Regions from separate parts of the Streptomyces sp. NPDC044571 genome, predicted to be linked through region 2. Evidence: riboswitches for the same ligand, from Rfam matches in the RefSeq annotation. Region 2 holds a riboswitch; the other holds the start of a gene.
What was found. Region 2 has a riboswitch for S-adenosylmethionine ahead of AB0B01_RS22345 (aminotransferase class V-fold PLP-dependent enzyme). Riboswitches for the same ligand answer to the same signal wherever they lie in the genome.

Region 1: it holds a riboswitch for S-adenosylmethionine, as region 2 does, so the genes downstream of both, thrC (threonine synthase) here and AB0B01_RS22345 (aminotransferase class V-fold PLP-dependent enzyme) in region 2, are expected to answer to the same signal.

Annotation. Positions count from the first base shown of each region.
Region 1 is NZ_JBEZBN010000011.1:4,925-20,299, reverse strand. Features, by position in the region: gene AB0B01_RS08250 (protease inhibitor I9 family protein) at 1-158, shown strand, start outside; gene AB0B01_RS08245 (phosphoribosylanthranilate isomerase) at 165-764, opposite strand; gene AB0B01_RS08240 (Uma2 family endonuclease) at 900-1,472, shown strand; gene groL (chaperonin GroEL) at 1,599-3,218, opposite strand; gene AB0B01_RS08230 (cold-shock protein) at 3,549-3,752, opposite strand; gene AB0B01_RS08225 (MoaD/ThiS family protein) at 4,135-4,413, opposite strand; gene thrC (threonine synthase) at 4,449-5,738, opposite strand; SAM riboswitch class I at 5,756-5,908, opposite strand; gene AB0B01_RS08215 (glucosyl-3-phosphoglycerate synthase) at 6,105-7,082, shown strand; gene AB0B01_RS08210 (trehalose-6-phosphate synthase) at 7,129-8,613, shown strand; gene otsB (trehalose-phosphatase) at 8,697-9,557, opposite strand; gene AB0B01_RS08200 (DUF3263 domain-containing protein) at 9,611-9,847, opposite strand; gene AB0B01_RS08195 (extracellular solute-binding protein) at 9,931-11,232, opposite strand; gene AB0B01_RS08190 (ROK family protein) at 11,409-12,341, shown strand; gene nagA (N-acetylglucosamine-6-phosphate deacetylase) at 12,341-13,504, shown strand; gene AB0B01_RS08180 (1-phosphofructokinase family hexose kinase) at 13,598-14,515, shown strand; gene AB0B01_RS08175 (CBM35 domain-containing protein) at 14,533-15,375, opposite strand, start outside.
Region 2 is NZ_JBEZBN010000043.1:35,452-50,826, forward strand. Features, by position in the region: gene AB0B01_RS22310 (NlpC/P60 family protein) at 1-668, opposite strand, end outside; gene AB0B01_RS22315 (NlpC/P60 family protein) at 935-1,960, opposite strand; gene AB0B01_RS22320 (NYN domain-containing protein) at 2,213-3,577, opposite strand; gene AB0B01_RS22325 (hypothetical protein) at 3,621-3,860, opposite strand; gene AB0B01_RS22330 (rhomboid family intramembrane serine protease) at 4,022-4,744, shown strand; gene AB0B01_RS22335 (Lrp/AsnC ligand binding domain-containing protein) at 4,741-5,022, shown strand; gene AB0B01_RS22340 (DUF2785 domain-containing protein) at 5,050-5,838, opposite strand; gene AB0B01_RS22345 (aminotransferase class V-fold PLP-dependent enzyme) at 5,909-7,285, opposite strand; SAM riboswitch class IV at 7,501-7,617, opposite strand; gene trpD (anthranilate phosphoribosyltransferase) at 7,705-8,769, opposite strand; gene AB0B01_RS22355 (ubiquinol-cytochrome c reductase cytochrome b subunit) at 8,915-10,543, opposite strand; gene AB0B01_RS22360 (Rieske 2Fe-2S domain-containing protein) at 10,540-11,598, opposite strand; gene AB0B01_RS22365 (c-type cytochrome) at 11,595-12,404, opposite strand; gene AB0B01_RS22370 (heme-copper oxidase subunit III) at 12,480-13,100, opposite strand; gene AB0B01_RS22375 (hypothetical protein) at 13,300-13,701, shown strand; gene AB0B01_RS22380 (Ig-like domain-containing protein) at 13,787-15,031, opposite strand; gene AB0B01_RS22385 (cytochrome c oxidase subunit 4) at 15,145-15,375, opposite strand, start outside.

The DNA.
Region 1 (15,375 bases), on a different contig from region 2:
CGGGGCTGGTCGGGGTCACGCCGGTGCACGTGTTCCGCTCCTCGCTGCACGGCTTCGCCGCCCGGCTCTCCCCCGCCCAGGTCGCGGCGCTGGAGGTGCTGCCGGGCGTGGAGTCCATCGAGGAGGACGGCACCGCCTCCCAGGGCTGGACGTTCTAGGCCGGCTCAGCCGCGGGCGGCCTCGACGAAGGCGCGGATCAGGTCCGGGGACTTCACGCCGCGGGAGCTCTCGACGCCGCTGGAGACGTCCACGCCCCAGGCGCCGGTGGTCCGCACGGCCTCCCGGACGTTGCCGGGGTTCAGCCCGCCGGCCAGCAGCCAGTGGCCCGCGGGGGCGGTGAACTCCTGCGAGGCCCAGTTCCAGGGCTTGCCGGAGCCGGGGTCGGGGGCGTCGATCAGGAGCAGGTCCTCGCCGAACTCCCCGCAGCGGGCGACGTGCAGGGCGGTGGCCCGCAGCAGGGTGCGGGCCTCGGCGCGCAGCGCCTCGTAGTACTCGGGGCCCTCGTCGCCGTGCAGCTGTACGCCGCGGACGCCGCTCTCCTCGGTCAGCCGCCGGACCTCGTCCACGGACTGCCCGCGGAACACCCCCACGGTGAGCACCCCGGCGGGGACCCGCGCGGCCAGCTCCCGCGCGGCGTCGGCCCCGATCGTCCGGGGGCTCCCGGGCGCGAACACGAACCCGACGGCGTCGGCCCCCGCCTCGACGGCGGTGTCGAGGTCCCGCGCGGTCTTCAGCCCGCAGATCTTCACGAAGAGCTCGCTCATGCCCCCAGTCAAGCAAATTCCCCCGTCCGATGGTGATCCGTCTCGGCACCCGGGCGCGGCCCCCCGAGCGCCGCTAGCCTGGGACGGGCTACCCAGTGCGCAATACGCCACAGCGGAGGAACGACGGTGACGACCATGATCGAACGGGCCACACCGATAGAGCACGCGGCACCGCCGACCTTCGAGACCCTCCTGCGCACCGTCGAGGAGATGGACACGCCAGACGGCTTCAAAGCCGAGCTCATCCGGGGGAAGATCATCGTGTCGCCGTGGTCCAAGCTGCGCTATTCCCGCCCCATGCGCAAACTGCGCGAGCAGCTCCGGGCGTCCGCCCCCGCGGGGCACTTCGCGGACACGTCCCCGTTCCTTTTCCGGTTCTCGGCGGCAGAGCGCGGCTACGGACCGGACCTGTACGTCGCGGACGAGTCCGCCTTCGACGAGGAAGGGCGGCACGCGGACGGCGCCGCCCTGTCACTGGTCGGCGAGTTCACCTCCCTCTCGACGCAGGACGCCGACTGGAACGAGAAGCTCGACGTGTACGGCCGACTCGTGCCGGTCTACCTGGTGATCGACATGTCGGCATCCGAGATCACGTGCTTCTGGGACCCCTCCCCGCACGGGTACCGCTCCCGCACGACGGTTTCCTTCGGCGAGGACCTGCACCTGCCGAAGCCCTTCGACTGCGTGCTCGACACCACCGGTTTCTGACGCGGGCGGGTTGGGGGCGTAAGCCGTGGCGGACCGGCGCGGCGGCGGTGAAACGCCCGAGGGCGGCACCCCCCTGTACGGGGAGTACCGCCCTCGGTCGAGAACAGCCGATCAGCCAGGGGCCGATCAGAAGTCCATGTCACCGCCCGGCATGCCGCCCGGAGCGGCGGTGGCCTTCTCCGGCTTGTCGGCGATGACGGCCTCGGTGGTCAGGAACAGCGCGGCGATCGACGCGGCGTTCTGCAGCGCGGAGCGCGTGACCTTCGCCGGGTCGATGATGCCCTCGGCGATCATGTCGACGTACTCGCCGGTCGCGGCGTTCAGGCCGTGGCCGACGGGCAGGTTGCGCACCTTCTCGACGACGACGCCGCCCTCAAGACCGCCGTTGACGGCGATCTGCTTGAGCGGGGCCTCCAGGGCGAGCTTCACGGCGTTGGCACCGGTCGCCTCGTCACCCTCCAGCTCCAGCTTCTCGAAGACCGCGGAGGCCTGGAGCAGGGCCACGCCACCACCGGCGACGATGCCCTCCTCGACGGCCGCCTTCGCGTTGCGCACGGCGTCCTCGATGCGGTGCTTGCGCTCCTTGAGCTCGACCTCGGTCGCGGCACCGGCCTTGATGACGGCCACGCCGCCGGCCAGCTTCGCGAGGCGCTCCTGGAGCTTCTCGCGGTCGTAGTCCGAGTCGGAGTTCTCGATCTCGGCGCGGATCTGGTTGACGCGACCCTGGACCTGGTCGCTGTCACCGGCACCGTCGACGATCGTGGTCTCGTCCTTGGTGATGACGACCTTGCGGGCGCGGCCGAGCAGGTCGAGGCCCGCGTTCTCCAGCTTGAGGCCGACCTCCTCGGAGATGACCGTGCCGCCGGTGAGGATGGCGATGTCGCCGAGCATGGCCTTGCGGCGGTCGCCGAAGCCCGGGGCCTTGACGGCGACGGACTTGAAGGTGCCGCGGATCTTGTTGACGACCAGGGTCGACAGGGCCTCGCCCTCGACGTCCTCGGCGATGATCAGCAGCGGCTTGCCGGACTGCATGACCTTCTCCAGCAGCGGAAGGAGGTCCTTCACGTTGCCGACCTTGGAGTTGACGATCAGGATGTACGGGTCGTCGAGCGACGCCTCCATACGCTCCATGTCGGTGGCGAAGTACGCCGAGATGTAGCCCTTGTCGAAGCGCATACCCTCGGTGAGCTCCAGCTCCAGACCGAAGGTCTGGGACTCCTCGACGGTGATGACGCCTTCCTTGCCGACCTTGTCCATGGCCTCGGCGATGAGCTCGCCGATCTGGGTGTCAGCGGCGGAGATGGAGGCCGTGGAAGCGATCTGCTCCTTGGTCTCGACATCCTTCGCCTGCTCCAGCAGGGCGCCGGAGACGGCCTCGACGGCCTTCTCGATGCCACGCTTGAGGGCCATCGGGTTGGCGCCGGCGGCGACGTTGCGCAGGCCCTCGCGGACGAGCGCCTGGGCCAGCACGGTCGCGGTGGTCGTACCGTCGCCGGCGACGTCGTCCGTCTTCTTGGCGACTTCCTTGACCAGCTCGGCGCCGATCTTCTCGTACGGGTCCTCGAGCTCGATCTCCTTGGCGATGGAGACACCATCGTTGGTGATCGTGGGGGCGCCCCACTTCTTCTCAAGGACGACGTTGCGACCCTTGGGGCCAAGGGTGACCTTGACGGCGTCGGCGAGCTGGTTCATCCCGCGCTCGAGACCGCGCCGGGCCTCCTCGTCGAACGCAATGATCTTGGCCATCTGAAGTGGTCCTCCAGGACTGGGGTTCCCCCTGCGCCACGAGACGCGAGGGGAGGGTTGGATTGCTCCGGACCGCGCCCGCGCCCGCGACGGACGGCCTGCGTGCCCGGCGGTTCCTTCCCGCCGGACCCTGCGGGCCTCACCGACCCGGTCCTGTGTGGTAGCACTCTCAGCACGAGAGTGCTAACGCCAATGATTAGCACTCGACCCCCGAGAGTGCAAGCGGCTCACGCCAACGCGGACCCGCACGCGGGCACGCAGAAGGGCCCGCATCCCGGTCGGGGGATGCGGGCCCTCCTGCGTATGCGTCGGTGGTCGATCGCGCCGGGACTAGACGGCGAGCTTGACCATGTCCGCCTGCGGACCCTTCTGGCCCTGCGAGATCTCGAACTCGACCCGCTGACCCTCTTCAAGGGTGCGGTACCCGTCCATCTGGATGGCGCTGTAGTGGACGAACACATCCGCACCACCGTCGACCGCGATGAAGCCGTAGCCCTTCTCCGCGTTGAACCACTTGACGGTGCCCTGAGCCATGCCTAACTCCCCTATTACTGGCCCTTGCGCAGGACCGCACTTCGCGGTCCCGGGTCAGAACTTGCGCCGGAACGCCTCGACCGCGGCTGAATGTATCTGCACCGGTGCTGTGAGCAACAGGTCAATCCGACGAGAAATCTGGTCACGCGGATACATTGAAATAGAGTGAAAATTTGGCATCTACCGGGGCAACTCGGGCCCGACAAATCTCGCCAAAGCCCCATACCGCGCATGCATATTGACTCAATGTCAACCCTCACGCGACCCGCTCATATGCGGCGGGCAAGAACAGCGGAGGGGACTTCCCCAACTCTACCGCGCCCAATCAAGCAGAATTACCCCCTCCGCTTATTAACGGAGGGGGTAATTACGGTTGCGCGTGTCAGCAGCCGCCGGCCACGGCGGGGATGATCGAGACCCCGGCACCGTCCGGCGTGACGGCCTGCAGACCACCCTCGAAGCGCACGTCGTCGTCGTTGACATACACGTTCACGAAGCGGCGCAGCTTGCCCTGGTCGTCCAGGATGCGCGCCCCGATGCCCGGGTGGTTCTTCTCCAGCGACTCGATGACCTCGGCCAGGGTGGCGCCCTCGGCGGGGACCTCGGCCTGGCCGGCGGTGTAGGTGCGCAGGATGGTGGGGATGCGGACGTTGACGCTCATGGCGCTACTGCCTTTCCGGGAACGGCGGGGGATGGTCAGGCCAGGCCGGCGGCGCGGAACGCGTCCAGGCTGGGGCGGATGGTGGCGGTCTGCCCGCTGTCCGCGGCCACCGCCTCCAGGGTCTTGAGGCCGTCACCGGTGTTCAGGACCACGGTGGTCAGGGCCGGGTCGAGCAGCCCGTTCTCGATGAGCTTCTTCGTCACGCCGACGGTCACGCCGCCCGCGGTCTCGGCGAAGATGCCCTCGGTCTGCGCGAGGATCTTGATGGCCTCGACGACCTGCTCGTCGTTGACGTCCTCCACGTAACCGCCGGTGCGGCGCGCGATGTCCAGGACGTACGGGCCGTCGGCCGGGTTGCCGATGGCGAGCGACTTGGCGATGGTGTTCGGCTTCTGCGGGCGGACCACGTCGTGACCGGCCTTGAAGGCGGTCGACACGGGCGAGCAGCCCTCGGCCTGGGCGCCGAAGATCTTGTACGGCTTGTCCTCGACGAGGCCGAGCCTGATCAGCTCCTGGAGGCCCTTGTCGATCTTCGTCAGCTGCGAGCCGGACGCGATCGGGATGACGAGCTGGTCGGGCAGCTGCCAGCCGAGCTGCTCGCAGATCTCGTACGCGAGCGTCTTGGAGCCCTCGCCGTAGTACGGGCGCAGGTTGACGTTGACGAAGCCCCAGCCCTCGCCCAGCGGGTCGCCGATGAGCTCGGAGCAGAAGCGGTTGACGTCGTCGTAGTTGCCCTCGATGCCGACCAGGTCGCCGCCGTAGACGCCGGCCATGACGACCTTGCCCTGCTCCAGGTCGTGCGGGATGAACACGCACGAGCGGAAGCCGGCCCGGGCGGCCGCGGCGCCGACGGCGCCGGCCAGGTTGCCGGTGGAGGAGCAGGACAGGGTGGTGAAGCCGAAGGCGCGGGCCGCCTCGACGGCGATGGCCACGACGCGGTCCTTGAAGGAGTGCGTCGGGTTGCCGGAGTCGTCCTTGACGTAGAGCTTGCCGGTGACGCCCAGCTCCTTGGCCAGGTTCTCCGCGTCGACGAGCTTGGTGAAGCCCGGGTTCAGGCTGGGCTTGGAGGCCACGTCGGCGGGGACGGGCAGCAGGGGGGCGTAGCGCCAGATGTTGTTCGGGCCGGCCTCGATCGCGGCGCGCAGGGCCTCGACGTCTTCGGATGAACCGGTACCGGTGGGGAGCTCGTAGGCGACCTCCAGCGGCCCGAAGCACTCGACGCACGCGAAGATGGGGCCCAGCTCGAAGCGGGTACCGCACTCACGACACGAAAGGCCGGTGGCAGGTCCGAGATCGACAGAGGTGGCAACAGTCTGTGCAGCCATGATGGCGAGGCCCTTTCTCCTCATCTTCCCCATGGCGCACTTCGCCATGAGACGGAATTGGCACCTTCCCTAGCCGGGGACCCCGCAGCGTGCGTAGCGCAGCGCGAGAACCGACTGGAGGGTTGCCGGGGCTTCAACGGGCCGTGTCCCTCTGCCCCTCTGGATGAGCGGTATGGCACCGGGCCGCGCGCTCTGTGGCGCACCCGGGCGTTTGTGCACGAGGACCCCCGGCATGCCGTGGTCCTTCGCGTTGTTCAAGACTGTAACCGAAGTGCCCGGGCGGGTGAGACAGCCGTCCGAACCGCGAGATGGATCACTTTTCGGCCGAAAGGGCCGGACCCCACCGAGGAATCAGGAGTGCCGATCGTGCTGGATGAGGTGGAGCGCTGGCTGACGGACCGCTCCTGGTCCGCTGCCGACCGACCGCTCGACCAGCTGCTCGCCGCCAAACGTGCGGCGGGCACCACGGTCAGCGTGGTCCTGCCCGCCCTGGACGAGGAGGAGACGGTCGGCGCCATCGTCGAGGTGATCCGGCGCGATCTCATCGACGGACTGCCGCTCCCGCTCGTCGACGAGCTGCTGGTCGTCGACTCCGGTTCCACGGACCGGACGGCCGAGGTGGCGGCCGAGGCCGGCGCCCGCGTCGTGCACCGCGACGAGATCCTGCCGCGGATACCTGCCCTGCCCGGCAAGGGCGAGGTGCTGTGGCGCTCGCTGCTGGTGACCGGCGGGGACATCGTCTGCTTCGTGGACGCGGACCTGCGGGACTTCTCCTCCGCCTTCGTCTCCGGGATCGTCGGCCCGCTGCTGACCGAACCGGACGTGCAGTTCGTGAAGGCGATGTACGAGCGCCCGCTCGGCCCGGAGCTCCAGGGGCTCGCCTCCGGCAAGACCCCCGGCCAGGGCGGCCGGGTCACGGAGCTGGTGGCCCGGCCGCTGCTGAACCTGCACTGGCCGCAGCTGGCGGGCTTCGTGCAGCCGCTGGGCGGCGAGTACGCCGTACGCCGCTCCCTGCTGGAACGCCTGCCGTTCCCCGTGGGCTACGGCGTCGAGCTGGGCCTGCTGGTGGACGCGCTGCACACGGTCGGGCTGGACGCGCTGGCCCAGGTGGACGTGGGCGTACGGCTGCACCGCCACCAGGACGGGCAGGCCCTGGGCCGGATGGCCGCGGCGATCTACCGCACGGCGCAGCTGCGGCTCTCGCGGGCCCACCTGGTCCGGCCGGAGCTCACCCAGTTCGAGCGGGGGCCGGACGGGTTCGTGCCGCGCACCCACCCCGTGGACACCGAGGAGCGGCCGCCGATGAGGGAGATCAAGGAGTACGCGGGCCGCCGCGTGGCGTGAGGAACATCCGGGTTTGAGCGGGGCGGCCCCCGGCTAGGTTGGCGGCATGGCTTCCCAGGTACTCGTTGCAGCGAACCGCGGCCCGCTCTCGTACGCCCTCGACGCCGAGGGCGCCCTGTCCGCCCGGCGCGGCGGCGGCGGACTCGTCTCCGGACTCTCCGCGGCCCTGGCGCAGCAGCCGGACACGCTCTGGATCTGCGCGGCCCTCTCGGAGGGGGACCGGGAGGCGGTCCGCCGGGGCGTCGCCGAGCCCGGCGTCCGGATGCTGGACATCGATCCCGAGGTGTACGACGGCGCGTACAACGGCATCGCCAACTCGGTGCTCTGGTTCACCCACCACCACCTGTACGACATCCCGCGCGAGCCGGTCTTCGACGCGGAGTTCCGGCGGCGGTGGGGCGCGTACACGGAGTACAACCGGGCCTTCGCGCAGGCCCTCGCGCAGGAGGCGGCGGAGGGCGCATGCGTCCTGGTGCAGGACTACCAGCTGGCGCTCGTGCCGGGCCTGCTCCGGGAGCTGCGGCCGGACCTGCGGATTGCGCACTTCACGCACACGCCGTGGGCCTCGCCGGAGTTCCTGCGGATGCTGCCGGACGACATCCGCGCGCAGCTGCTGTGGGGGATGCTCGGGGCGGACCGGCTGGGCTTCCACACGCGGGCGTGGGCCGCCGACTTCGTACGGGGCGCGGGCATCGACGACGCGAGCGGGACCGCGGAGGGGGTCTGGCCGAGCGGGGGCGCACCCGGGGTGTGGCACCGCAAGGCGGCCCCGGACGGGAGCGGGCTGCTGGAGCGCCGGTTCACCGAGGTGGCCGCGTACCCCCTCGGAGTCGACGCGGACGAGCTGCGGGCGCTGGCGCACCGGCCCGAGGTGGACGACAAGCTGGCGGCGTTGCGGGCGGAGGTGGGCGATCTGAAGACGATCGTCCGGGTGGACCGCACCGAGCTGTCGAAGAACGTCCTGCGCGGTCTGCTCGCCTACCGGGAACTGCTGGCCGCGCACCCCGAGTGGCGCGGCCGGGTGGTGCACCTGGCCTCGGCGTACCCCTCACGGCAGGACCTGGAGGTCTACCGCAGGTACACGGCGTCGGTGCGAGAGCTCGCCGACGAGATCAACGCGGAGTTCGGCGAGGAGGGCGGCTGGCAGCCGGTCCTGGTCTCGGTGCAGGACGACTTCGCGCGCTCGCTCGCGGCGTACCGGATGGCGGACGTGGCGCTGGTGAACCCGGTGCGGGACGGGATGAACCTGGTGGCGAAGGAGATCCCGGTGGTGTCGGAGCAGGGGTGCGCGCTGGTGCTGTCGACGGGGGCGGGGGCGTACGCGGAGCTCCGCGCGGACGCGCTGACGGTGAACCCGTACGACGTGACGGCGACCGCGGAGGCCCTGCACACGGCCCTGTCGATGCCGGCCGCGGAACGCGCGGAACGCACGAAGCGCCTTGCTGCGGCAGCCACGGCCCTCCCCCCGTCCCGGTGGTTCGCGAACCAGCTGACCGACCTCCGCGCCCCCACCGGCCCCGCCGGCGATTGAGGCGCAGGTCCAGGCGCAGCTCCCGCCGCCCCGGCGGCCCGGACGGCTTCGCCCGGGCCTGCGGGGGCTCCGATGCTCCCGGGTCAGGCCCCGCGGGAGCGGATGGCTTCGGCCAGGGCGGCCAGGAAGGCCGTGACCTGCGCCGGTCCGGGGAGGACCAGGTCGGCGCGGGCCGCCAGCTCCGGGACCTCGGCGGAGCCGCTGCACACCAGCAGCCCCGGCAGGCCCTCGGCGCGCCGCTTCTCGACCACGGAGTACGCCGCGAGGTCGCCCAGGTCGTCACCGGCGTACAGCACCGCCTCGGCGCCCTGCTCCTCCAGGAATTCCGTGAGGGCCACGCCCTTGTCCATGCCCGGCGGGCGCAGCTCCAGGACGGCCCGGCCCGGCTCCACCATCAGCCCGTGCCGCGCGGCCAGCTCGGCCAGGGGCTCCCGCAGCGCGGCGAAGGCGGCCGCCGGGTCCGAGGCGCGCCGGGTGTGGACGGCCAGCGCCCGGCCCTTCTCCTCGATCCAGGTCCCGCGCCACGCGCCGATCGCGTCCAGGAAGCCGGGCAGCTCCGCCCGTACCGCCGCGACGCCGGGGTGTTCGGCCGGGGCGTGGACGATGCCGGTGACGGCGTCCCACCGCTCGGCTCCGTAGTGGCCGAGGACCACCAGGTGTTCGAGTCCGGCAACCCCGGCGAAGCCCCCGTACCGTACGGCGACCCCTGCCGGCCGGCCGGTGATCACGGCGACCGAGGCGACCTCGGGGGCGAGCGCGGCCACGGCCGGTACGGCGCCGGGGTGGGCGCGCGCCTGGTCCGGGTCGGGGACGATCTCGGCGAGGGTGCCGTCGAAGTCGAGTGCGACCACGGAACGGCGGGGTACCCGGAGCAGGGCTTCCAGCCCCTCGCGTCCGGCGGCTGTGTCGGGCATCGGCAGGTTGCTGTGCGGATGGCTCGCCATAAGGACGACCCTAACCGGCCCGCTCCCTCCCGGCTACGGCGCCTGCGGCGCGCTCAGCGCCGGGCCCGCTGCGCCTCGCGGAGCCGGCGCAGCCGGTTCACGGTGCCCGGTGCGTGGGCCAGCGCCCGCGGATCGTCCATGAGCGCATTGAGCAGCTGGTAGTACCGGACCGGGGTGAGCCCGAGGCCCTCCCGTATCGCCCGCTCCTTGGCCCCGGGACCGGGCCAGGTGCGCCCCTCGTACGCGAGCACCGCGGCCTCGGTCGCCGTGAGCTGCCCGTCGTCCGTCATACGGCCAGATTAACGCCGCCCACCGACACGCCCCCGGGGCTCCGGGGGCGAGGCCCCGGGGGCCGTCCCCGCTCCGGGACCGGTCAGTGCGTATCGGCCGACCGCGCGGCCAGCGCGATCTCCTCCAGCACCTTCGCCGGCTGCCCGCCCGGCTGCACGCTCGCGCCGATCTTCTGCTTGACGTCCTCGCTGACCCCGGCCCAGGACTTCTTGCCCACCGGGTAGAGCCGGGCGTTCTGCAGGGCCTGGAGGAAGACCTTCAGCTGCTGCGCCGAGGCGCCCGTACCGGCCTCCATCGCCCGGTAGCCGCTCGTCGTCGCGGGCAGCAGGTCGTACTTGGCGGTGAAGGCGGTCACGTTCTGGGGCGTGTACAGGTAGTCCAGGAACTTGCCCGACTCCACCCGGTGCCCATTCTTGAAGGCCATCACCCAGTCCGCGACGCCCATGGTCGGGTGCTCGGTCCCGTCGGCCGTCGGCATGGCCACCATGCCGAACTTCACGCCTTTCGCGGCCGCCTGCTTCAGCAGCGTCGGGTGGCCGTTGAGCATGCCGACCTCGCCCCGGGAGAAGGCGTCGAAGGCGGCCTGCCGGTCGGTCTTGCCCGGCTCGGCCGCGCCGGTCAGCCCCTGGCCGACCATCTTGTCCCGGAGGAACTCGAAGGTCTTGATGTTCTCCGGGGAGTCGATGGCGTAGGCCTCCTCGTTGTCGGTGTAGCCGCCACCGCCCGCGAGCATCCACATCATCGTCTCTGCCTGCGCCTCCTCGCGGCCCAGCGGCAGCGCGAAGGGTGTGGGCACGCCGGCGGCCTTGAGCTTCTTCGCGGCCGCCTCCAGGTCCGCCCAGCTCTTGGGCTGCCAGCCGCCCCTGGCGTCCTTCGCGAGCACGCCCGCGTCGGTCAGCAGCTTCTCGTTGTAGAAGAGGAGCCGGGTGCTGGAGACGAAGGGCATGCCGTACTGGACGCGCTTGACCTTCCCCGCGTCCGCGAGCGGGGCGAGGAAGTCGGCCTCGGTCTTCACGGCGAGCAGTTCGTCGGCGGTGTAGAGCTTGCCGGCGGCCGCGTAGTCGGCGTAGGCGCCGATCTGCGCGATGTCGGGCGCCTTCCCGGCCTTGACCATCTCGGCGACCTTGGCGTCGACCTCGGACCAGGAGTAGACGCTGACCTCGACCTTGATGCCGGGGTGGTCCTTCTCGAAGTCCGCGGCGAGGTCCTTCCAGTACGCGGACGAGGAGTTCTGCGGATTGTCCCCGTAGTCGGCCGCCACGACCCGCAGGGTCACCTCGTTGTCCCCGGTGATGCTCTCCAGGCTGCCGCAGCCGGTCAGCGTCACGGCGGTCAGGCACAGCGCGGCGCCTGCCGCGGCCAGGCTCAGGTAACGGCCCTTCACGGTTCTCGATCCACCCCTTGTTGTCCGTACGATCAACGTAAGGTCTACACCACTTTGGCGGCTCTTCCACATCCGGGTCAGGGGAGGGCCCCGAATTTGTATGGCAGCTCAACAATCCCCCTCAATGGACTAGACCTTTCCCCGCCGAGCACGCGAGACTGTCACCTGTGAAACCCGTGAAACACGTCATCGCCCTCGATGTGGGCGGCACCGGGATGAAGGCCGCCCTCGTCGGCGAGGACGGCACCCTGCTCCACGAGGCGCGCCGCGCCACCGGCCGCGAGCGGGGCCCCGACGCCGTCGTCGAGACGATCCTGGACTTCGCCGCCGAGCTGGGCGCGCTCGGCCGCGAACGCTTCGGCCGCCCCGCCTCGGCGGCCGGAGTCGCCGTCCCCGGCATCGTCGACGCCGAGAACGGGATCGCCGTCTACGCGGCGAACCTCGGCTGGCGCGACGTACCGATGCGCGAGCTGCTCGGCAGGCGGCTCGGCTCGCTCCCGGTGGCACTGGGCCACGACGTGCGCACGGGCGGACTCGCCGAGGGCCGCATCGGCGCCGGGCGCGGCGCCGACCGCTTCCTGTTCGTCCCCCTCGGCACCGGCATCGCCGGCGCCATCGGCATCGCGGGCCGCATCGAGGCGGGCGCCCACGGCTACGCCGGGGAGATCGGCCACATCGTGGTCCGCCCCGGCGGCCCCTCCTGCGGCTGCGGGCAGTACGGCTGCCTGGAGACCCTCGCCTCCGCCTCCGCCGTCAGCCGCGCCTGGGCGGCGGCCTGCGGCAATCCGGAGGCGGACGCCGCGGACTGCGCCAAGGCCGTCGGGTCCGGCGATCCCGCGGCCCGTGAGGTGTGGCAGACCGCCGTCGGCGCCCTCGCCGACGGCCTGGTCACCGCGATCACCCTGCTGGACCCGCGCACGCTGATCATCGGTGGCGGGCTGGCCGAGGCGGGGGAAACCTTGTTCACACCCCTACGGGCGGCCGTCGAGGAGCGCGTGACGTTCCAGCGCCTGCCCCACATCGTGCCGGCGGCCCTCGGGGACACCGCCGGATGCCTGGGCGCAGGGCTGCTCGCCTGGGACCTACTCGCCACGGAGGTACCTGCCTGATGTCCGGAAGCGCACAGAGCACCGTTCTCTCCGGCGCCAGAGTGGTCCTGCCCACCGGAACCGTGGCGGGCGGCCGCGTCATCGTCTCCGGCGAGCGCATCGCAGGCAGCGCCGAGGAGGGCGCGCGGCTCCTCGACCTGTCCGGGCACTGGATCGTCCCCGGCTTCGTGGACATGCACAACCACGGCGGCGGCGGCGCCTCCTTCACCTCCGGCACCGCCGAGGAGGTGCTCCGGGGCGTACGCACCCACCGCGAGCACGGCACCACCACCCTCGTCGCCTCCACCGTCACCGGCGACCTGGACGAGCTGGCCCGCCGCGCCGCCCTGCTCGCCGAGCTGACGCAGCAGGGCGAGATCGCGGGCATCCACTTCGAGGGCCCCTTCATCAACCCCTGCCGCAAGGGCGCCCACAAGGAGGAGCTGCTCCGCGACCCCGACCCGGCCGAGGTCCGCAAGCTGGTCGACGCCGCGCACGGCGCCGCCCGCATGGTCACCCTCGCCACCGAACTCCCGGGCGGCCTGGACTCCGTGCGGCTGCTGACCGAGCACGGGATCATCGCCGCGATCGGCCACACCGACTCCACGTACGACCAGACGCGCCAGGCCATCGACGCGGGCGCGACCGTGGCCACCCACCTCTACAACGCGATGCCGGGCATGGAGCACCGCGCCCCCGGGCCGATCGCCGCGCTGCTGGAGGACGAACGGGTCACCGTCGAGCTGATCAACGACGGCACCCACCTGCACCCGGCGATGCTGGAACTGGCCTTCCACCACGCGGGCGCCCACCGGGTCGCGCTGATCACCGACGCGATGGACGCGGCCGGCTTCGGCGACGGGACCTACCACCTGGGCGCGCTGGAGGTGGAGGTCAAGCAGGGCGTGGCCCGCCTCGTCGAGGGCGGTTCGATCGCCGGCTCCACCCTCACCCTGGACACGGCCTTCAAGCGGTCGGTCACCCTGGACCGGCTGCCGGTGGAGTCCGTGGTCCAGGCGATCTCCGCCAACCCCGCCAAACTGCTCGGCCTCTACGACCAGGTGGGCTCCCTGGAGCCCGGCAAGTACGCCGACCTCGTGGTCCTCGACGCCGCATTCGACGTCAAGGGCGTCATGCGGCGCGGCGAATGGATCGTCAGCCCGCCCGGCGCGCCGCTGGTCTGAGCGGGTATCCGGTGAAGCGGGCGGCCGGGGGGACTGGGCCGCCCGCGCATCTTTTTGGCATGATCCCGGCACACACCGAGACCGGGGCTTGCCATGATCCTGACCGTGACGCTCAACACCGCACTCGACGTCACCCACCGCGTACCGCAGTTGCTCCCGCACGCCTCGCACCGGGTCACGACCGTGACCGAACGCCCCGGCGGCAAGGGCCTCAACGTCGCCCGGGTGCTGGCGGCGCTCGGCCACGAGGTCACCGCGACCGGCTTCGCGGGCGGCCGCACGGGCGAGACCGTACGCGAACTGCTCGCCGAGGCGGGCGGGGTGACGGACGCCCTGCTGCCCTGCGCGGGCACCACCCGCCGCACCCTGGCCGTGGTCGACGCGTCCTCGGGCGACACCACGCAGTTCAACGAGCCGGGCCCGCTCATCGGTTCCGCGGAATGGTCCCGGTTCCTGGAGCACTACGAGGAGCTGGTGGCCGGCGCCGACGCGGTGGCCCTGTGCGGCAGCCTGCCGCCGGGCGTGCCCGTCGGCGCGTACGCCACCCTCGTACGGGCCGCCCGGGCCGCCGGGGCGCCGGTGCTGTTGGACACCAGCGGAGAGGCACTGCGCCGCGGGGTCGCCGCCCGCCCCGAGATGATCAAGCCGAACGCGGCCGAACTCGCCGAGCTGACCGGATCCCGCGAACCCCTCCGGGCCACCCGCGACGCCCGCCGCCGGGGCGCCCACGCCGTGGTCACCTCGCTCGGACCGGACGGCCTGCTGGCGGCCACGGCCGAAGGCACCTGGCAGGCGGCCCCGCCCCGCGCCCTGGCGGGCAACCCGACCGGAGCCGGCGACTCCGCCGTCGCGGGCCTGCTCTCCGCCCTCACCGAGGGCCTGGACTGGCCGGGCCGCCTGACCCGCGCGGTCGCCCTGTCGGCGGCCACGGTGCACGCGCCGACGGCGGGAGACTTCGACCCCCGCACCTACGAGGAGGTACGGGGGTCGGTGAAGGTCACGGCCGCGTAGGGCCGGCGGCGGGGCGGTCAGCCCTTTTCGAGCCACAGCTGGTCGATGTTGACGTTGCACTTGTTGCCGGCCTCACACGACAGCTTGATCGTGTTCGTGCCCTTGTTGAGGGTGACCTGGCCCCAGGTGGTCTGCCAGCCCTTCTCCCAGTCCCCCTTGGGGGAGTTGGCGAAGTTCCGCATGTTCAGCGGGCTGCTGTTCGGCTTCCCGTTCACGGCGAGCGTGGCGTTCGCGTCCTCGCCGGGAATGCCGAACCGGACGTAGAGCCGGTAGGTGCCCTCCTTGGGGAGGTCCAGCGTCCAGGTGAGGGCCGCGCCGGGCTGGTTGAAGTTCCCGACGTACTGGCCGCCGGTGCTCTTCGCGCCCGGTACGGCGTTCTGGAGGGTGGCGTTGCCGGTGAGGGCCATGCCCGAGCCGGCCGCCTCGCCCTTCGGCAGCGGCGCCTCCGAGGCCGACGGGGAGCCGCTCGGCTGGGGGGAACCGGAGTTCTGCGGGGGCGCCGACTGGTTCTGCCCGGCCAGGTCCGCCTTGCCGTCCTTGTCCTTGCCGTCGCCGCCGAAGGCCAGGGCCGCGCCGATGCCGATCACGACCGCCGCCACCACCGCGACCGCAGCGATCAGCAGGCCCTTGCGGCTGGAGCCGCCGCCGTGGCCGCCGCCGTGACCCGGCACGGGGACCTGCGCGGTGGCGTGCTGCTGCTGCGGCGGGACGCCGTAGCCGCCCGCCTGGAGCGCCTCGGGGGCCTGGTACTGGGCCTGGTAGGCCGGCGGCTGCTGCTGCGGGACCTGCCCGCGCTGGCCGCCGTACGTGCGCTCGCCGACCGTACGCACCTGGTTGTACGAGGTACGGGGGACACCGGG
Region 2 (15,375 bases):
AGCCCCTCGGGGCGGCCGCCGGAGCGGGAGGCCCGCTCGAAGTCGGCGCGCTCGGCGGAGGGCAGGGAGTTCAGGAGCTGCCGGGCGGCGGCCAGCTTCGCGGTGACGGCGCGCTTCTGGCGGGCCACGTCGGCGCGGACGGCGTCGAGTTCGGCGAGTTTGAGGGAGGCCTCGTGGCGCTGCTGAGCCAGTCGGCGCTGCTCCTTGCGCAGTTCGTCGAGCTGCCGGGCCTGGCGGCCGGTGAGCCGGTCGAGGGTGGAGGCCTTGTCGAGGTACTCGTCGGGGTCCTCGGAGAGCATCAGCTCGACGGCGGGGTCGATGCCGCCGGAGCGGTACTGGGCGCCGGCGAAGGTGCCGAGGACCCCGCGCATGGTGTTGATGCGGTCCTGGCCGCGGGCCAGTTCGTCCTGGGCGTGGTCGATCTCGGTGCGCAGCTTGTCGGCCTTCTCGCCCGCCTTGTTGTAGCGCTCGGTGGCCTGCTCGGCCTCCTCGAAGAGGCGGTCGACCTGGGCACGGGTGCCGCCCGCGGGTTCCTGCGGCAGGGCCGGGGCCGCGCTCGCGGGTACTCCCGCCAGGGCGGCCGCGGCGGTGGCCGCGGCAGCGGTGAGGACGGTGACCTTGGTGTTCCGGTCGAGGCTGGTGAAACCGGGCCGGCGATGGGACGCCACGTCAAACCGCTCCCTTCCGCTGCGCGGGCCCCGGGTCCGCCCCCCGTGGACGGCCGTGTGCCGGGTTTCCGCGCTGGCAGACAGTAGCCGCAGGGCCGCACACCGGCCAACGACCCCGGCAGGGCACACATGCTGACGCCCCGCCGGAGACGCAGGTCACCGGCGGGGCGCGGGGTCACATCGGGGCCGTGCAATTCGCCCGGATGGGCGGTGTACGGCGCGTCCCCCGTCAGGGGGCGGGCGGGCGGTGCGGGCCCGCGGGGGCGTCAGATGCGGACGCCGAACTGGAACGGCATGTTGTTGATGGACTCGTACTTGACGCCGCCGCGCGGGTTCGAGGCGTGCAGCACCATTCCGTTGCCCGCGTACAGGCCGACGTGGTGCAGGTCGCTGTAGAAGAGCACCAGGTCACCGGGCTGGAGCTGGCTCTTGCCGATGCGCGTGCCGTCGTTGGCCTGGGTGTAGGTGGTACGGGAGATGCCGACGCCGGCCTGCTTGTAGGCCCACTGGGTCAGTCCCGAGCAGTCGAAGGCGCTCGGGCCGGTCGCGCCGGACACGTACGCGCTGCCCAGCTTGGTCTTGGCGGCTTCGAGGGCGGCGCCCGCCCGGCCGGAGACCTTCACGTTGCCGAGGTCGGCGCGGTCGCTGTCGCTGCGGCTGGCGCGGCTCTCGTCGTCCTTGAGCTGCGCGCGCTCCTGCGCCGTCAGGGTGTTGAGGAGGGCCTGGGCCTCGGCGAGCTTGTCCTGCGAGGCCTTCTTCTTCTCGCCGAGCTCCTTGCGGGTGGCGTCGAGGTCGGCGAGCTTGCCGGCGGCCTCCTGGCGCTGCTGCGCGAGGCTGCGCTGCTTGGCCTGGATCTTCTGGACCGCTTCGACCTGCTTGCCGCTCAACTGCTCCAGGGTGGAGGCCTTGTCGAGGTAGGTCTCGGGGTCACCGGAGAGGAAGAGGGCGACGGACTGGTCCATGCCGCCGGTGCGGTACTGGGCGCTCGCCATCGAACCGAGCGTGCTGCGCAGCTGGTTGAGCTCGTCCTGGCCCCGGGCGACCTGGTCCTGGAGCTGCCCGATCTCCTTCTCCAGCTTCTCCTGGCGCTCCTTGGCCCCGTTGAACTTCTCCGTGGCCTGCTCCGCCTCTTCGTAGAGGGCGTCGACCTTGGCCTTGACCTCGTCCTTGCTCGGCTGCGCAGGAGCGGCGGAGGCGCCGTGGGCGGAGAGGGCGACGGCCGCGGCGGCCGTGGCGGTGAGCACGGTCACACGAGTGCGGGTCGGCTGCTTGGGTCGACGGTGGGACGCCACGAAGGCGAGCTCCTTCTTCCTAGAGCCGCCGAAGAACGCAACTCGGCGACACCTTCGCCGTCACCCCGAATGAGTGACCTACCGCACGAAGGTTTGAGCAGACCCTAGTGACCCTTCTGTGATCAGTTCAAATCCTGTCGAGAAAAAATTCGGTCGCCGACCAGGTTCTTTACCTACAGCCCACGCTCTGTGCAGGGCACTTGACGGTACGTTCCACAGCTGCCCTGCCAAATCGGGCATTACGTCGAGGAGTTACGAAACGCGCGAAAGCCGCTTCAGCAACAAGGCGGACGTAACGGGCCGGGCTCCGGCCTTGGCCACTCCGTCGGCCACCTCGCGGTCCGTGGAGACCACGACCACCGGCCGGCCGGGCGGTTCCGCCCGTACCAGCTGGCGGATCAGCTCGTCCGCGGTCACCCCGGCCTTGGAGAACAGCACCCGTACTCCGCGCGGCGGCGCGAGCAGCACCGGCGCCGCGAGCTCCGCGCCGTCGAAGACGCAGGTCATCTCCGCCCCGGTCTGCGCGGCCAGCATCGACAGCCCGCCCAGCAGCCGCAGCCGCTGCTTCTCCAGCGGCATCGTCGGATAGCCGGTCTTGGTCACGTTGTAACCGTCGACCACCAGGTGCACCTGGGGCAGCGCCAACAACTGGTCCAACAACGCCGGATCGGTCTCCGACAGCGCCCGCGCCGCGATGTCCTTAGGGGTCATCCGGCCCGGCTCCACCGCGTCCACGGTGTCCGCGGGCCGCGTCGAGACCGGCGGCAGGGCCAGCTCGCGGCGCAGCCCCTGGGCCGCGTCCAGCACGGTGTCCAGCAGCAGGCGCAGCCGCATGTCCTCGACGCTGCGGCCCTCGCGGGTGGCCCGGCGCGAGGTCTCCAGCGCCGCTTCCACCTCCGCGAGACGGGACTTGAGCCGCCGGGTCTCGCTCTCGGCGGCGGCCACCTGGGCGGACGCCTCGCCGCGGATCCCGTCGATCTCGGCGGTCACCTTGCGCAAGGCCGCCTCGCCGCGCTTCACATCGCTCAAGGCGCTGCGCAGTTTGCGCTGAAGCGATTCCGCTTCCTTGCGCGCCGCCTCCAGCTCGACCCGTACCTGGTCGCCGCCGGACCGCTGCAGCTCCCGGACCTGGGCCAGCTCCTCGCGCAGCCGTTCCAGTTCGCGCCGGGTCTCCTCGCCGATCCGCTCGGCGTCCGCGCGCTGCGCCTCCTCGCCGGCAGCGGCCACCAGCTTGACCCAGCCGACCGGGCGCAGGACGTACGCGGCCGCCGCCACGTCCAGCGGGTCCGCGGCCGCGGGCGGCGCTCCGGACTCCAGAGCAGCGGCCAGTTCGGCATGCGCCTCGCGCACCTTCTCGGCGACGCGCCCTCGGAAGACGGCGTCGCCCTCCACGGCCGCGGCCATGGCGTTGCCCGCGAACTTGGCACGCCGGGACGGGGTGAACCGCGCGTACTGGCGCAGCTGCGCCGGGAGGTCCGCGACCGTCAGTCCGCCGAAGGCGTCCGAGACGAGCGCGACGACCCGGCGCCGCACGCCCTCCGGCAGCGGGCGGTCGAGCACCTCGGCGGCGTCGCCGGCCGCGTCGGCCGGCTCAGCGCCGCTTGCTGGCTCCACAATCCGTCACCCCTACCGTGATGATCCACCTGTGGGCCCCGCTCCGTCAGGAGTCGGCGCCCGGCCTGTCCACGAGCTCGATCTGGTCCACCGCGTTGCACCAGCGGCAGCGGACCGACTCGATGGTCTCACTGACCACCTCGCGCTCCTCGACCTTGGGCTCCCCGGCAAGATCCAGGTGGACGTACTCCACGACCTTCGACGAACGAGTGACATCGAAGCGCGTGAGGTTGCCGCACAGGGTGCAGCGCCACCGCGTGGTGCCGGTCGGCAGGGGAACCGTCATCAGGCCGCTCTCTCCTCTGTATCTTGCGTATCTTTCAATTAAAGCCGGTCCGATCCTGGTCCGATCGGAGCCGCCCGTCTGCATCAATCAGCGAGCCGCAGCACGTAACCCTACGGCCTGCCGGTGCCCCGGGTGGGCCCGGTTGGGCCATGCTCGATCGCATGATCGTAAGGTGGCAGGCCCTGCGCGGGGCCGCGAGGGGCCCGGTGGTCACCCACGTACTGATCGCCGGCTGCTGCGTGGTGTTCCTGCTCGGCCCGGCCTCGGGCCTCAATCCGTCCTACGGAGCCGGTGAGCAGCTGCTGGAGACGGGGACGGACTACTTCCGGCGCTGGGGCGTGGTCCCGGACGAGCTCTTCACCGGGCAGGGCCGGGCCCTGCTGACCCCGCTCACCGCCCTGTTCGTGCACGGCAGCTGGCTGCACCTGCTCGGCAACATGCTCTTCCTGCACGTCTTCGGCGCGATGGCCGAGGAGCGGATGGGCCGCCCGGAGTTCCTCTGCTTCTACGTATGTACGGGCTACCTCGCCCTGGCGGCGTACGCGGCGGCCAACGGCTCCTCCGACCAGACGCTGGTCGGCGCGTCGGGGGCGATCTCGGCGGTGCTCGGCGCCTTCCTCTGCCTGTTCCCGCGGGCGCGGGTGACGAGCCTGTTCCCGTTCCTGTTCTTCCTGCCGCTGCGCTTCCCCGCGTGGATCGTGCTGCTGTTCTGGTTCGCCCTCCAGTGGGTGGCGGCGCACCGCGCGGGCAGCGGTCCGGGGGTGGCGTACCTGGCCCACCTGGTCGGCTTCTCGGTGGGCTTCGTCTACGCGTGGGTGCGCTACCGGCGTACGACTAGAGTGAGGCGACCAGCGACGGCCACCGAGGGAGACAGCCAACCGTGATCACCGCGATCGTGCTCATCAAGACCAGCGTGGACCGCATCCCCGAGATCGCCGAGTCCATCGCCGCGCTGGACAACGTCAGCGAGGTCTACTCCGTCACGGGGACCTACGACCTGATCGCGCTGGTCCGCGTGGCCCGCCACGAGAACCTGGCGGACATCATCCCGGGCCGCATCAGCAAGATCCCGGGCGTGGAGGCGACGGACACGCACGTGGCGTTCCGCACCTACTCGCAGCACGACCTGGAAGCAGCCTTCGCGATCGGCCTGGACGCGTAGAGGCGCAGTACCCGCCCGCGGCTCGCTTCAGCGGCAGTCCACCAGGTCCAGGACCGCGGCGAGCGCCTGCCGCAGCACGGGCCCGTGCCGCATCGGGACCCGGTCCGCGCCGGGATGCGGACGAACGCCCTGGTCGGCCAGGTAGTACAGCTGCCGCAGGGTGCGCATGGTGTTGGACGCACACACCGGGGCGGGGCCGCGGCCCATGGACCGGATCCCCTCCTCCAGCGGCGGCAGCCAGCCGGTGGCCTGCTCCCCGGTGAGCCCGGGCCGGTTCAGGACCTGCGCCAGCGCGAGGGCCAGCCGGTCGTCCTCCTGCTGGTCGAACACATACGGGGTGGGCGCGAGCAGCCGCGCCGCGCCGAGGCCGAGCATCCGTACGGGGTCCACCTCCGGGCGCAGCCCGAACGCGGCCAGCAGATCGGCGCCGTGCGCGACCGCGTGCAGCCAGCCGAGGGTGTCGTCGTGGCCGCGCAGGTCCTCCTCGGCCACGTACCAGTGCGCGAAGGCGTCCACCCACGCCGGGCTGAACTCGCCTGCCTCGACCAGCATGTCCAGCACCAGGGGGGCGAACGTGCGGGCCTGGATCCGCGGATCGGCGAAGCGGGCGGCCATCTCGTCGCCGAGGGCCCGCCGGCGCGGTGCGTCGATCACGCCGCGCGCGATCCAGGTCGCCAGGACGGAGTAGGCCGCCCCGTCCCGTACCTCGGGGTCCGAATCGGCCAGTGCCCGCGAGAGCCCGGCGACCAGGTCGTCGAGGTCGTGTCCCTCCGGGACGCCGTATCCGGCGTCTTCGACGGCCTGCCACGTGATCATGACGGCAGAGTACGGAGCCCACACCCGGCCCGCCGGCGATTATCGGCGGGCCGGGGTCCGGCGCCGGGGATCAGACCGCCGGGACGCAGCGGCCGTCTTCCGTGCGGTACTGCCACTTGGCGCCGTCCGCGACGAGTTCCTTGACCGCGCCGACGAACCGCTCGACGTGCTCATCCGGCGTGCCCGCGCCGAAGCTGACGCGGATGGCGTTGAGGGACCGCTCCCCCGGCGCCGCCTCCGGCGCTCCGCATTCGCCCTGGGCCTGCGGTTCGCTGCCGAGCAGGGTGCGGACCAGCGGGTGGGCGCAGAAGAGGCCGTCGCGGACGCCGATGCCGTACTCGGCGGACAGCGCGGCCGCGAAGTGGGAGCTGTTCCAGCCGTCCACCACGAAGGAGATGACCCCGACGCGCGGGGCGTCGTCCCCGAAGAGGGAGAGGATCCGGACCGCCGGGACCTCCGCCAGGCCCTCGCGGACCTTCGCGACGAGCCGCTGCTCGCGGGCGACGAGGCTGTCGAAGCCCGCCTCCGTCAGCGCCCGGCAGGCGGAGGCGATGGAGTAGACACCGATGACGTTCGGGGAGCCGGCCTCGTGGCGGGCGGCCGTGGTGTGCCAGGCCACGTCCACGCCGCCGTCCTGGCGCCGGGCGACCTTGCGGGAGGCACCGCCGCCCGCGAGGTACGGCTCCGCCTGCTGCAGCCAGTCCGCCCGGCCGGCGAGCACGCCCGAGCCGAACGGCGCGTACAGCTTGTGCCCGGAGAAGGCGACCCAGTCCACGTCCAGCTCCTGCACGGAGACGGGGTGGTGCGGGGCCAGTTGGGCGGCGTCCAGGACGATCCGTGCGCCGTGGGCGTGCGCGGCGGCCGCGAGTTCCTTCACCGGCCACAGCTCGCCGGTCACGTTGGACGCCCCCGTGACGCAGACCAGGACGGGGCCGTACGGTTCGCGTGCGGCCAGGGCGCGCTCCAGGGTGTCCACGGCCTGGGCCGGGGTCCGCGGGGCGTTGAGGTAGGTGACCTGGGCGTCGCGCCACGGCAGCAGCGAGGCGTGGTGCTCGGTCTCGAAGACGAACACCTGGCAGCCGGAGGGGAGTACGGCGGCGAGCAGGTTGAGGGAGTCCGTGGTGGACCGGGTGAAGACCACCTGGTCGGCGGGCCGGCAGTCGAGGAACTCGGCGACCGCGGCGCGGCTCTGCTCGAAGAGGTCGGTGGACAGCTGGGAGAGGTAGCCGGCACCGCGGTGCACGCTGCCGTAGTAGGGCGCGTACGCGGCCACGTCGTCCCAGACCCGCTGCAGGGCGGGGGCACTGGCCGCGTAGTCGAGGGCCGCGTAGGTGACCTCGCCGCCGGTGACCAGGGGGACGGTGACGTCCCGGCCGAGGACGGGCAGCGGTTCGGCGCAGGCGGGGTCGACGGCGGTGGCGGCAGCGGTGTTCAGGGATGCGGACATGGCGGTATCTCCCGGCAGGCAAGGCGGAATGGCTTCGGCGTGCCCGTACGCGGGTACGGCTCGGCGGCCGTCCGGGGTACGGGGAGGTCCTCGGACGACGGGGGGCACACGGAAGTGGCCTGGTCCGAGGGGTGAAGAAGGGGCGGATTCGCCCTATCGCATTCGCTTGCTCACGGAAAACGCTCCTCGATGGACCAGGACCCCTGGTGTCGAGGGATCCGCGCTTGCCGTAGGCCTTGCTGCCTACGACCTGGTCATCACCCGGGGCACCCCGCCACGGAAGGAGGGTTGCCGGACAGCAAGCCGGGGCCTAAACGCTGTCACTCGTGACCTGGTCAGCATCCTGCCACAAGATCCTCCACGCGCAAGGCCCCGGTCCACATGCCGGACCGGGGCCTTGGCTCAAAAACGATCACGCCTCATGCGTTGCTGGCGGCCACCCAGCGCTCAAGCGCCGCCCGGGCGGCGCCCGAGTCGACCGACTCCGCCGCGCGGGCGAGCCCGGCCCGCAGCTGCTCCTCCAGGGAGCCGGTGCCGGGGTCCAGGGCGACCAGGGCGGCCGCCGAGTTCAGCAGGACGGCGTCGCGGACCGGGCCCGTCTCGCCCGCGAGCAGGCGGCGGGCGACGTCGGCGTTGTACGAGGCGTCCGCCCCGCGCAGCTGCGATACGTCGACCAGTTCGATGCCCACGTCCCGCGGGTCGAAGGGCTGCTCGTCCACCCGGCCGTCGCGCACCCACCACACTCGGGACGTGGCGGTCGTCGTCAGCTCGTCCAGGCCGTCGTCGCCGCGGAACACCAGCGCCGAGGAACCGCGCTCGGCCAGTACGCCCGCGACGATGGGGGCCACCCGCGCGTCGGCCACGCCCGTGGCCTGCGCCCGCACCCGCGCCGGGTTGGTCAGCGGTCCCAGGAAGTTGAAGGTGGTCCGGATGCCCAGTTCCTTGCGGGCCGCGGCCACGTGCCGCAGCGCCGGGTGGAACTTCACCGCGAAGCAGAAGGTGATCCCGGCCTCCTCGGCGACCTGCACCACCCGCTCGGGCGGCAGGTCCAGGTTGACGCCGAGCTTCTCCAGCACGTCCGAGGCCCCGCTCGCGGAGGACGCGGCCCGGTTGCCGTGCTTGACGACCTTGGCGCCGGTGCCCGCGACCACCACGGCCGACATGGTGGAGATGTTGACCGTCTTGGCCCCGTCACCGCCGGTGCCGACGATGTCCACGGTCCGGCCGGGCACCTCGATCAGGTTGGCGTGCTCGTACATGGTCCGTACGAGGCCGTTGATCTCCGTGACCGTCTCCCCCTTGGCCCGCAGCGCGACCACGAAGCCGGCGATCTGGGCGTCGGTGGCCTCTCCACGCATGATCCGGTCCATGGCCCACGCGGTGTCCTCGGCCCGCAGGTCCTGGCCGCCGAGCAGGGCGTCGAGGATGCCCGGCCAGCTGCGGGCCGCCACGCTGTCGCCGCCTGCCGGGGTCACAACGTTCATGGTCCGCTCCTGAAGGTCCACGTCGAATGGGAAGGGCTTCAGCCTATCCAGCCCCGCGGGACGGCAAAGAGCCCCGTCCAGACCCTGGACGGGGCTCTCGCCGTGGCGACACCAGGACTGACCGAAATCAGTCCCTCAAGCGGGATCAGTGGTGGCCGTGGCCGCTCTGGATCTCCTTGTACTCCTCCACCGTGGGCTTCGGAATCTGGTTGTCCTCCGCGTAGAAGCCCTTGCTGAGCTTCGCGCGGAGCTTCTGCATCCGGCCGATCTTGCGCTCGACACCGTTCTCGTCGACCGTCGGGCCGATCTCGACCGGCTTGTACTGCTCGTGCGCGGTGAGCGTGTGCAGTGCGCCCTGCGAAAGCGGCTCGTGGACCTCGATGAACTCACCGTGCGGCAGGCGCTTGATGATGCCGGTCTCGCGACCGTGCAGCACCTTGTCGCGGTCCCGGCGCTGGAGGCCGAGGCAGATCCGCTTGGTGGCGATGAAGACCAGGACCGGGACGGCGAAGAAGCCGATCCGGACGAACCAGGTGATGTTGTTGATCGAGAGGTGGAAGTACTGCGCGAACATGTCGTTTCCACCGCCGACCAGCAGCACGATGTACTCCGCGATCCAGGCGGCACCGAAGGCCGTACGGGTCGGGACGTTGCGCGGGCGGTCCAGGATGTGGTGCTCGCGCTTGTCGCCGGTGACCCAGGACTCGATGAACGGCCAGACGGCGATCGCGCCCAGCACCAGCGGGAAGAGCAGCAGCGGAACGAACACGCCCAGGACGAGCGTGTGGCCCCACAGGTTGATCTCCCAGCCGGGCATGGCACGGATCAGGCCTTCCGGCATACCCATGTACCAGTCGGGCTGCGCACCGGTGGACACGTGGTCCGGGCGGTACGGGCCGAGGGCCCAGATCGGGTTGATCGAGGCGATCGCCGCGATGGCCGCGATCACACCGAAGACCAGGAAGAAGAAGCCTCCGGCCTTGGCCATGTAGACCGGCAGCAGCGGCATGCCGACGACGTTGTTGTTCGTCTTGCCGGGACCCGCGAACTGGGTGTGCTTGTGGTAGAAGACCAGGATCAGGTGTGCCACCAGCAGGCCCAGCATGATGCCGGGCAGCAGCAGGATGTGGATCGAGTAGAACCGCGCGACGAAGTCGCCGCCGGGGAACTCGCCGCCGAAGAGGAAGAACGACAGGTACGTGCCGACGATCGGCACGGACAGGATCGCGCCCTCCATGAAGCGGACACCGGTGCCCGAGAGCAGGTCGTCCGGCAGGGAGTAACCGGTGAAACCGGTGAACATGCCGAGGACCAGCAGCAGGAAGCCGAAGATCCAGTTGACCTCGCGCGGCTTGCGGAAGGCGCCCGTGAAGAAGACGCGCATCATGTGCACGACCATGGCCGCGACGAAGACCAGCGCCGACCAGTGGTGGATCTGCCGGATGAGCAGACCGCCGCGGACGTCGAAGCTGATGTCCAGCGTCGAGGAGAAGGCCTCGGACATCTGGACGCCCTGCATCGGCACGTACGAGCCGTGGTAGACGACCTCGTTCATGCTCGGGTGGAAGAACAGGGTCAGGTACACACCCGTGAGGATGATGATGATGAAGGTGTAGAGGCAGATCTCACCGAGCATGAAGGACCAGTGGTCCGGGAAGATCTTGCGCATGTTCGCCTTGGCGAGGCTGTAGATGCCCAGGCGGCCGTCCGCCCAGTCGGCTACGCGCTCGCCCTTGGAAGGCGCCGTGCGCTTCGTGTCAGTGGCAGTGCTCATCCGCGCTCCCAGAATGCAGGACCGACGGGCTCCTCGAAGTCGCCGAGCGCTTCGAGGAAGCCTTCACCGTTCACGCCGATCCGCAGCTGCGGAAGCGCGTGGCCGGCCGGGCCGAAGATGACTCGGGCGCCGTCGGAGAGGTCGAAGGTGGACTGGTGGCACGGGCAGAGCACGTGGTGCGTCTGCTGCTCGTACAGGCTGATCGGGCAGCCGACGTGGGTGCAGATCTTGGAGTAGGCCACGATGCCCTCGTGGGACCACTCCAGCTCCTGCTTGTCCTTGATGTCCTCCGGCTTGATCCGGACGATCATCAGGGCGGCCTTGGCGATCTGGTTCTGGAAGTCGTGCTGGGTCTCCTCCAGGCCCTCGGGCATGGCGAAGGTCAGCGACCCGACCTGGACGTCCTCGGGACGCAGCGGCTCGTTCGTGTTCTGGTTGATGAGCAGCTTGCCCTTGGCCCACAGGGTCTTGCGCAGCTTGTCCTCGGGCAGCGGGCCCAGGTCGCGCATGATCACCACGGCGGACAGCGGCAGCAGGGCCAGCGCGCCGAGCATGGTGTTGCGGATCAGCGGGCGGCGGCCGATGGCGGACTCGTTCGCACCGTCGGCGAAGTCCTGCATCACCTTCGCCCGGACCTCCGGCGAGGCCCCGATCGGGTGGCGCTCGTCGGCGACCTCGACGTCGGACATCAGGGTGCGGGCCCAGTGGACCGCGCCCGCGCCGATGCAGAAGAGGGCGGTGCCCAGCGTGAGGCCCAGCGCGAAGTTGAGCCCGCTGACCTTCCCGAGCGGGAAGATGTACACGATCTTCTCGATCGGGATGGCCACGTAGGAGACGATGAAACCGATCGTCGCCAGCATCGACAGCGTGAACAGCATCGCCACGGTGCGCTCGGAGCGCTTCGCGGCCCGCTCGTCGATGTCCTGGATACGCGGCTTGTGGACCGGCAGGCCGGGGTCGGCGAACGGGTCGTCCGCGACCGCTACGGCGCCGTGGTGCGCGTCGCCCTGCTCGCTCGGCAGGTGCTTGTCTTCGGGAATGTCTTGGCTACTCATGACTTCTTGGCCTTAGCGGTGTGGGCCGCGACCCAGACGGCGACAGCGATCAGCGCACCCAGAGCGAAGATCCAGCCGAACAGACCCTCGGAGACGGGGCCGAGGCCACCGAGCTTCAGGCCGCCAGGGCTGACCGACTTCTCGCCGTTCACGTTCTGGAGGTACGCGATGATGTCCTTCTTCTGCTTCTCCGGCATCGTGCTGTCGGGGAAGGAGGGCATGTTCTGCGGGCCGGTGAGCATGGCCTCGTAGATGTGCTTGGGCGAGACGTCCTCAAGGTTGGGAGCGTACTTGCCGTTCGTCAGCGCGCCGCCCTCGCCGGTGAAGTTGTGGCACTGCGCGCAGTTGTTGCGGAACAGCTCGCCACCCTTGGCGACGTCGGCGCCCGCCGGGTCGTACTGCTTCTCGGTCGGCCTGATCGGGCCGGCGCCGAGGGAGGCGATGTACGCGGCCAGCTGGTCGATCTGAGCCTGGGAGTAGATGACCGGCTTCTTCGGCACCTGGGCGCCGGGCTGCTGGGCGGGCATGCGGCCCGTGCTCACCTGGAAGTCGACGGCCGCGGAGCCGACGCCGACCAGGCTGGGGCCGTCAGTGGAACCCTGACCGCCGGTTCCGTGGCAGCTTGCGCAGCCCACGGCGTAGAGCTTCTTGCCCTCCTCGATGGCGAGGGACTGGGCGGTTTCATCGGCCTGCGCCTTGCCCGCAGGGGCGAAGGCGGCGTACAGCCCCCCAGTGGCCGCCAGCGCGAGGAGTAGAACGACGACCGCCGCCAGCGGATGGCGTCGTCGTGCGGAGAGCTTTTTCACGGATTACCCCGGTGTCAGGATCTTCTGCGTCGGTGTTTCTGGATGAGTGCCGGGTCGGGCCCGGCGACGTGTTCGCTACTTGATCAAGTAGATCGTCGCGAAGAGGCCGATCCAGACGACATCGACGAAGTGCCAGTAGTAGGACACGACGATGGCCGACGTGGCCTGTTCGTGGGTGAACCTCTTGGCCGCGTACGTCCGGCCGAGGACCAGCAGGAAGGCGATGAGACCGCCTGTCACGTGCAGGCCGTGGAAGCCGGTGGTCAGGTAGAACACCGTGCCGTACGGACCTGACTTGAGAGACATGCCCTCGTGCTTGACCAGCTCGGTGTACTCGAACACCTGGCCGCCAATGAAGATCGCACCCATCACGAATGTGATCACGAACCACGACCGGAGCTTCTTCACGTCACCGCGCTCTGCGGCGAAAACGCCGAGCTGGCAGGTGAGGGAGGAGAGCACCAGGATCGTCGTGTTCGTTGCCGAGAAGGGCAGGTTGAGGGCCGAAGCCTGCTCTGCCCAGTACTCGGGACCCGTCACGGATCGCAGGGTGAAGTACATCGCGAAGAGGGCCGCGAAGAACATCAGCTCGGAACTCAACCAGATGATGGTTCCGACGCTGACGAGGTTCGGCCGGTTGACCGTCGGGTGCGCGTGCCCGGTATCTACTGTCGTTGCTGTCGCCACGACCGACATTATGTCGGTCGCTTATCCCGCCCTCACCCCGGGGGGTGCCGTTCGGAGTGTCAGGGGCGTGTGCAAGGCCCGAACGGCCCATCAGAGCGGCCCTCCGCGTGGCACGGGCGAGGGTGCGCGAACCGATGTTGACACCGGGTCGGACGGAGTAGCATCCCGCGCATCATCAATGTGTTTCACGGCACCGTGGAGGAACGAAATGCAGTCGACTGCACGGGTTCTGGTCTACAGCGACGACGCGGGCACGCGGGAGCAGGTGCGGCTGGCGACCGGTCGCAGGCCCGCTGCGGACCTGCCGCCGGTCGAGTTCGTGGAGTGCGCCACGCTGCCGGCCGTTCTGAGCGAGCTGGACGCGGGCGGGATCGACGCGTGCGTGCTGGACGGTGAGGCGGTTCCGGCCGGGGGCATGGGGGTGTGCCGGCAGATCAAGGACGAGATCTTCCGCTGCCCGCCCGTCCTGTTGCTCATGGGGCGCCCGCAGGACGCCTGGCTGGCCACCTGGAGCCGCGCGGACGCGGCGGTGACCCTTCCGGTCGACCCGGTGGAGTTCGCGGACGCCCTGGCCCGCCTGCTGCGTTGCCGGCTCTCGCTGGACGCGTAGCCCGTACGAGTGGCCCGTGGGGGTCCCCGTACGGGGCATTGCGCGGCGGGGCCCGCCCGAGTGGGGCAGGCCCCGCCGGGGCCGCTCAGACCTGGGGGCGCAGACGGGCCTGGTCGACGGGGTTGTGGTTCACGTGGGTGCCCTTGAGCAGGGCGCTGCCCTGGCGCCAGTCCTTCCAGTCCACGTTCCAGTCGCCGAAGCCGTTTCCAAACGGGGCCATGTCCTCGCCGATGCTGTTGATCACCTTGACGACGTCGCCCTCGGTGATGTTCTCGAAGAACCAGGCGGCGTTGCCCGTGCTCATGCCGGTGCAGCCGTGACTGACGTTCTCGTATCCCTGGGAGCCCACGGACCACGGGGCGGCGTGGACGTATTCACCACTCCAGGTGACGCGCGTGGCGTAGTAGACGGGCAAGTCGTAGTTCTCACTGCCGCCGATGCCGACGGTGTCGCCGCGCATCCGGACGAAGTACTGCTTGCCGAGCACCACCTTGACTCCGTTGCGGGTGGAGAAGCCGGGCTTTCCGGTGGTCACCGGAATGGTGTTGATCACTTCTCCGTTGCGCTTGAAGGTGAGGGAGTGGGCCGCGGCGTCGGTGATGGCCTCGACCCGGTCGCCGATCTCCAGCTTCAGCGGCTTGCTCGCGGCCCCGTTGAGGTCGTCGGTGATCCTGACCCCCTCCAGGTTGCTCCGCAGCGAGACGGTGGAGTGGGCCGGCCAGTAGTCCTTCGGCCGGTAGTGGAGGGTCTTGTCGTCCACCCAGTACCAGGCGCCCTCGACTCCCGGCGAGGACTCGACGACCAGGCCGCGCTCCACGACGGCGCGGGCGGCCTTGTCCTTGACGGCCTCGCTGAGTTCGGCCGTGAGGGGCTGCCCGACGCCGTACCTGCCGGCCTGGGGACCGAGCTTCACCTGGAGCAGCGCCTTGGACGGGGTGGTGTCGAAGGTCATGGTGCGCTGGCCGGGGGCGCCGCGCTGGTTCTCGGTGCTCACCGTGACCGTGTAGCGGGTACCTGCGGCCATGGAGGCGGTGCTGTGCCAGCGGTCGCCCTTGGCGGACAGTTCGCCCGCGAGACGGCGGCCGTGGGTGTCCACGGCGGTCACGTCGGTGATGCGGGCGCCGTGCCCCTTGGTGGTGACCTCCAGGGGCCGCTTGGGGTCGACGGGGCGGCCGCCCGAGGGCTGGTTGATGGCGACCTGGTCGCCCGCGTCGTACGGGCGGGCTGACAGCGGGTTGTCGCCGGACCCGCATGCGGTGGCGCCGGCACCGAGGGAGGCGACCAGCACGGAGCTGCTGATGACCGTCCAAAGACGCGGTGAGTGCTTCATGGAGCCAACGCTATGAAGGTATGAGCATTACGGCGCGCGGGGTGACTGCAAACGAGGGGCCCGGACTCCTCTGTTCGAGGTGTCCGGGCCCCAGGTGTCATGCACGGGTACCGCTACTGGTTGGCGTTCTCACCGCGGTAGTACTCGTACACCCAGCCCCACAGGCCGATCAGGATGATCGGGGCCGAGAAGTACATGAGCCACCAGCCGAAGATGACGGCCATGAAGGCGAGCGCACCGCCGATGCCCAGCGAGAGCGGCTGCCAGCTGTGCGGGGAGAAGAACCCCAGCTCGCCCGCCTCGTCGGCGACGTCGGCCTCCAGGTTGTCCTGGGCCATCTCGTC